DNA from 2 places in the Neobacillus sp. GCM10027624 genome. Region 2 is predicted to be linked to the other one. Evidence: riboswitches for the same ligand, from Rfam matches in the RefSeq annotation. Region 2 holds a riboswitch; the other holds the start of a gene.
What was found. A riboswitch is a leader RNA that binds a small molecule or an ion and turns the genes downstream of it on or off. The one in region 2 is predicted to bind ZMP and ZTP.

Region 1: another riboswitch for ZMP and ZTP. It lies ahead of ACFQZ9_RS21495 (bifunctional 5,10-methylenetetrahydrofolate dehydrogenase/5,10-methenyltetrahydrofolate cyclohydrolase); the one in region 2 lies ahead of ACFQZ9_RS13775 (phosphoglycerate dehydrogenase).

The regions. Positions count from the first base shown of each region.
Region 1 covers NZ_JBHTHD010000013.1:95,087-98,501, forward strand. Annotated here, with positions in the region: gene ACFQZ9_RS21490 (LLM class oxidoreductase) at 1-407, shown strand, start outside; gene ACFQZ9_RS21495 (bifunctional 5,10-methylenetetrahydrofolate dehydrogenase/5,10-methenyltetrahydrofolate cyclohydrolase) at 887-1,729, opposite strand; ZMP/ZTP riboswitch at 1,776-1,859, opposite strand; gene ACFQZ9_RS21500 (divergent PAP2 family protein) at 1,917-2,393, opposite strand; gene ACFQZ9_RS21505 (alkaline phosphatase) at 2,617-3,415, shown strand, end outside.
Region 2 covers NZ_JBHTHD010000008.1:526,543-529,957, forward strand. Annotated here, with positions in the region: gene ACFQZ9_RS13770 (polysaccharide pyruvyl transferase family protein) at 1-904, opposite strand, end outside; gene ACFQZ9_RS13775 (phosphoglycerate dehydrogenase) at 1,053-2,252, opposite strand; ZMP/ZTP riboswitch at 2,393-2,471, opposite strand; gene ACFQZ9_RS13780 (LLM class flavin-dependent oxidoreductase) at 2,554-3,415, opposite strand, start outside.

The DNA of each region.
Region 1 (3,415 bases), on a different contig from region 2:
TAGATATATACCGTCAGGCGGCTAGTCAGGCGGGGCATGCTCCTGATGATTTAAAGGTGGGAGTAACAGGACATGCCTATATATCTAAAACAACAGAGCAGGCAAAAGATGAGTATTATGCGTACCACTCGAATTATTGGGGATATCTCAATCGCCAGCGTGGAATGAGTACCCATATGTCGAGGGCTGATTTTGAGATTATGGCTGCTCCGGAAACGGCATTATTTGTGGGAAGTTCGCAGCAGATTATTGAAAAAATTCTCTATCAATACGAGCTTTTTGGGCACCAGCGGTTTATTGCTCAAATGGACATTGGCGGAATGCCGTTTGAGAAGGTAGCGGAGAATATTGAGCGGTTAGCAACGGAAGTAGCACCGGTTGTGCGTCGAGAGACTGGGAAACAGTAAATCTCTTGAAAAAGAATGTATTTGCATTACCCGTGAAGAGGAAAAAAGTGATCTCGAGGTAAAAGGGAGGGCGTTGCAATACCCGTGAAGAGGAAAAAAGTGATCTCGAGGTAAAAGGAAAGGCGTTGCATTACCCGTGAAGAGGAAAAAAGTGATCTCGAGGTAAAAGGAAAGGCGTTGCATTACCCGTGAAGAGGAAAAAAGTGATCTCGAGGTAAAAGGAAAGGCGTTGCATTACCCGTGAAGAGGAAAAAAAGTGATCTCGAGGTAAAAGGAAAGGAGTTGCATTGCCCGTGAAGAGGAAAAAAAGTGATCTCGAGGAAAAGGAAAGGAGTTGCATTACCCGTGAAGAGGAAAAAAGTGATCTTGAGGTAAAAGGAAAGGCGTTACATTACCCGTGAAGATGATAAATGCATACTTAAGGTTAATGAAATTGCAAAAAAAGAGTTGAGCCAAAAAAACAGCTCAACTCAATTATTTTAGTTTTGAAGAGTTTCCTCAGCAGACTTTACAGTATGCTTTAACAGCATCGAAATTGTCACAGGACCCACGCCGCCAGGAACAGGTGTAATTGCACTAGCTTTTTCATAACAAGCATCGTAATCCACATCACCGATATTGCCTTTATTATACCCAGCATCCAAGATTACTGCACCTTCTTTGATCCAGTCTCCTTGAATAAAATTAGGTTTACCAACAGCTGCAACAACAATATCTGCTTGTTTTACGATTTCAGGTAGATTTGTAGTGCGTGAATGACAAGTAGTAACTGTAGCATCGGCATTTAAGAGTAAGGCAGATACAGGTTTCCCAAGAATTGGGCTTCTACCAACAACAACCGCATGTTTTCCCTCAACGGGTATATTATAAAAATTAATAATTTCCATGATAGCTGCAGGAGTACATGATGGATATTTTCCGAATCCTAAAGCTGTTTCACCATAGCCTCTGCTTGTTACCCCATCAACATCCTTTCGAATATCAATGGACTCAAACGCTTTTCGCTCATCAATCTGTGCCGGCACTGGATGTTGAAGAAGAATCCCATGAACAGAATTATCTTGGTTTAATTCATCAATCGTTTTTAATAAATCATCTGTTTGTGTTTCCTTAGGAAGATGAATCCGTAATGATTTAATTCCAACCTTCTCACAAGCATTACCCTTCATTTTTACATATGTCGCTGATGAAGGATCATCTCCGACTAGAATAGTGGCAAGGCAAGGAGTAACTCCTTTTTCCTTTAGAACGTTTACTTTATCTTTTAAAGCATCTTTAATATTTGTTGCTACGAGTTGTCCATCTAAAATGACTTTTTCCATTGAAAAAAACCCTCCTAAATAATAAAAGAGATAGGAAAAAAATCCCTATCTCTGCCCAGACGACCCGACCGTATAAAATGCAGCTCCCATGTGGTCAATTCCACGGTTGTCGTCAGTCACTGCATTTTCCTTCTTGTTAATTTGAGAATATCATAACTTTTAAATATATTCAATAAACCATTTATTGCTAAACTCGAAATGGATAAATAAGGTAGACTAGGAAACCTACGATGATTCCCGTGATGGCTCCAAAAAATACCTCAGCCGGTTGATGTCCTAAAAGCTCCTTAAGCTTTGCTCGGGATTCTGTTTTTTTCAAATTAGGGTTCTTCAAGGTTTCAACCAAAGCGTTAAAATCAACTAACAATTTATTTAAAACCTCCGCATGGTATCCAGCATGACGGCGGACACCCGTCGCATCATGCATGACAATCGCAGACATCACTACACAAATGGCAAACTCATTTGATTTAAACCCAGAGGTGAGCCCAATCGCTGTCGTTAAGGAAATAATTGTTGCGGTATGGGAGCTTGGCATACCGCCAGTGCTGAACATTAGATTCCATCTTACTTCTCCAGTGGTTAAAAAATGAATGGGGATCTTTACGAATTGAGCAATCAACATCCCTAAAAGGGCGGCTAAAATAGGATAGGATAAAAACACAGGTTTCCCTCCAGTAAATGTATTTAACATTTCTCATTAATAATTGATTGTATGTGTATATCGCAAAAGAAATTTCTTTTATTACATACCCTTTTTAATGTTAGATTACCCAAAAAGGTAAATTCCTTATGATTATAAATTTAAAGGGGAAACTGAACCTATATAATGAAATTTAGGAGGAGAGATTTTGCGAAAAAAATTTTTAACCATAGCCACACTTTCTATTGCAGCAGTTGGAACCATACTCGGTACCATTCATCACGGAGTACATGCCGAACGAGCAGAAATTAACAACATTATTTTTTTAATCGGAGATGGAATGGGGGGCTCCTATACCACTGCATATCGTTATTTTAAGGATAATCCGGCCACAAAAAAGTTTGAGCCAACCGCGTTTGATCCATACCTAGTTGGGCAGCAAATGACCTATTCGGATGATCCGAAGCATAATGTAACGGATTCAGCTGCTGCAGGTACAGCTATGGCAACAGGTGTCAAAACCTACAATTCGGCTATTGGTGTTGACCGTAATGGCTCACCGGTAAAATCCGTTCTGGAAGCGGCTAAAGAAAAAGGTAAATCCACTGGATTCGTTGTGACTTGCCAGATTGCTCATGCCACACCTGCAGCCTTTGGTGCCCATGAAAAAAATCGTAAAAATATGGATGCCATCGCGGACGATTATTTTGATGAAAAAATCAAAGGTCATCACAAAATCGATGTGATGCTTGGCGGTGGAGTTAACAACTTGGTCCGTTCTGACCGTGATTTAACAAAGGAATTCCAAAAAGATGGTTATGATTATGTAACGAATAAGAATGAAATGTTAAAAAGTAAACAAACTAAAGTGCTTGGATTGTTTGCCCCTGAAGGCTTACCTAAAATGCTGGATCGAGAGGCATCTACACCATCCTTGAAAGAGATGACAGAAACTGCGTTAAGTAAATTAAGTAATAATAAAAAGGGTTTTTTCCTGATGGTTGAAGGAAGCCAAATCGACTGGGCAGGTCATGACAATGACA
Region 2 (3,415 bases):
CCTTTGGAATTAAAATGCTAGGCGTTCCGGCAATGGTTGCGGCAATATTCCCGTGAAGCCTGGCCCCGAAACTTAAATCGGCCTGCCTTAAAAAATCTAACCAAGTAGATACATTTAAAAAGAAACGTACCCTATTGTTCATATAAGTTGGATGCGACATCGCAACTGGGTAATTTTTGCTGGATCCGGCTATAGCAGGCGCCCCGGCAAAAGTAAGCCTCATTTCCTTCAGCCATTGTGGAATAAAATAATGGTTAGGAAAATCATCCATACCTCTTGTAATAAAATCAAGTACATTTTTTGGAGAAAGGCGTGATGAATTAACACAAACCATTGAATCGGTTGTGATATTCGTTTCACGTATCTGTAATTCTCTGCCAAAGGCATACATGGAAGGGCAACCAATAACCGTATGGTCTATATCTTCGCGAAAACCTAATTTTGACAGATATTGAGAGGTAATTTCGCCTCTGACACCAATCATTCCTGACTTTTCTAGTACAGCACTAACAAACGCTTTGACATCACCATCAAAAGGGAAGCCCTCATTTAGCTTTGGTTCAAATGGAGCACGCAAACCTACACCAATCACCACAACTGGGATTGTCAGTTTTTTGATTAATTTCGTATATTTACGTAAGGATGAAACAAAGTCATTTCGGAAGGCATCAGCCAATGGAATAATGTAACAACTATACTTTTCATTGATTTCATCGGCCTTATCTGGGTCAATATCATAATAATCCGGTGTAATCGTTGTTTCTTCTGTCATTAATGTACGGAACACACTAAAGGCATAAACAAGATTCCCTACGTTTCCGCCGATGGAATTATTCACAATCATATGTGGTGCATCAAATGTATCAAGTGGCGATATGCCCGATCTGATTAGAATATCTTTCATTATAAAAAACTTACCCCTTATATTAAAATTTAATTAAAATACTATTAAATGCTACCATAGGATAAGTTAAGAAACCATTAAGAACCACTATTTGGCATTAAAAAAGGAAAAAAGCCCTAACTCACTTACAGAGTTAAGGCTTTCCCGATTATATAATACGTGCTGTTACAATTCCTTCGATTTGATTAATTTTCTCTTCTATCGCAGGAAGAATATCACCGTTTACTTCGTTATCAATATCAATCATTGTATAAGCATAGTCACCGCGGCTTCTGTTTACCATGTCAGCGATGTTCAACTCATAGCTTGAAATAGCAGAAGTTATTTGTCCAACCATGTTCGGAACATTTCGGTGGAAAGCTGTTACTCGTGTCTTTCCAGTGTATGGTAAAGATGCATTTGGAAAGTTCACAGAGTTCTTAATGTTTCCAGTCTCCAAAAATTCTTTCACCTGGCGTGATGCCATAATCGCACAGTTTTCTTCTGATTCCTGTGTTGATGCACCTAAATGCGGGATGGCAATGGTATTTTTCATTTGCAATACATTTTCATTCGGAAAGTCTGTGATGTACTCACCAACGATTCCATCTTCAAGCGCAACCGCCATATCCACTTCATTTACCAGCTCACCGCGGGAGAAGTTCAAAATATGCACACCCGGCTTCATGATGCTAAATGTTTCTTTATTAAACATTCCTTTTGTATCAGGAGTAAATGGCACATGTACTGTAATATAATCAGATTCCGCGTACAACTGTTCAATTGTCATAGCACGTTGTACATTGCGGGACAGGTTCCAAGCCGTATCTACAGAAATGAACGGATCAAAGCCGATGACATCCATGTCTAAATCAAGTGCATCATTTGCTACAAGCGCACCGATAGCACCTAATCCAATGACACCTAAAGTTTTCCCTTTAATTTCTTTTCCAACAAATTGCTTCTTTCCTGCTTCCACTAGCTTCGGAATTTGGTCACCTTCAACTTCTAACCCCTTTGTCCAAGCAATACCAGCAAAAAGATTACGGGATGAAGCAATTAAAGAGGTTAGGACCATTTCTTTTACTGCGTTTGCATTGGCACCAGGAGTATTAAAAACAACAATTCCTTGCTCCGTACATTTATCAACCGGAATATTATTTACCCCTGCACCGGCACGAGCAATCGCCTTTAATTGATCGCCGAATTCTAATGAATGCATATTGAAGCTTCGAACAACAAATGCATCTGGATTTTCATTTTCATTGTCGATTATAAAAGAATCCTTATTGAAAACTTTTAGCCCGCTTTCTGCAATAGCATTTAAAGTTTTAATCGTTTTGATTTTTTCTACTGTTACTGTGCTCATTTACGTTTCGCCTCTTTTGTTTTATTAGATTTAAAATCTTATAGACTATTATAAATAATCAAAAATATTCACGCTAGTCAACAGTTATTTCCTTTTTATCTCCTCCTAATAAACAGAAAGAGGCAAGGGGTATATTCCCTTACCTCTGCCCAGGCGAACGGCTGCGATACTATGTGCTCCCTCACGGTTCTCCGCGCTTCGCCAGTTACACATAGCCTTTTCATTTCCTCCATTTTAACAAGTTCCTTTTAAACCATCAACTAAATTAATTACTTAATTTAAAAAATTTTGATTTTACCAGTTATAGTTCCTTTTCCCAGTTTGAAATTTTCTCTCGAACACGAGGTGCCACTTTTGTCCCCAACAGCTCGATTGCTTTCATGACATCTTCATGGGGCATGGTTCCAACCGGTGTATGGAGCATAAAACGTGTGATTCCTACATGTTTGCGGAGATGAATAATCTTTTCGGCAACCGTTTCCGGATCGCCAACGTACAATGCCCCTTCAAAGCTTCTTGCAGCATCAAAGCTTGCCCGGCTGTAATGCCCCCAGCCGCGCTCCCGCCCAAGCACATTCATCGCCTGCTGGGTGGATGGGAAAGACTTGTCTGCAGCCGTCTCTGTATCTTCTGCAATAAAGCCATGTGAATGTGATGCGACAGGAAGCTTAGATACATCATGACCAGCCTTTTCTGCAGCTCTTTTATAAAGCTTTACAAGCGGTGCAAATTGCAGCGGGCTTCCGCCAATAATGGCGAGAACAAGCGGCAGTCCAAGCATTCCGGCTCGGATAGCCGATTGTGTATTCCCGCCGCTGCCAATCCAAACCGGCAATGGATTTTGCACCGGCCGTGGATAGATTCCTAAATTTGGAATGGCCGGACGATGCCCGCCGCCCCATGTTACTTTTTCAGATTCACGTATTCTCAATAATAACTCGAGCTTTTCTTCAAAAAGTTCATCATAGTCTTTTAAATCATAGCCGAACAGCGGGAAAGATTCGATAAAAGATCCCCGGCCTGCCATAATCTCAGCCCGCCCGTTCGAAATAGCATCGAGCGTGGCAAAGTCCTGGAACACACGTACCGGGTCCGCTGAAGATAACACCGTAACGGCGCTTGTCAGCCGTATCCGTTTTGTCTGTGAGGCTGCAGCAGCCAGC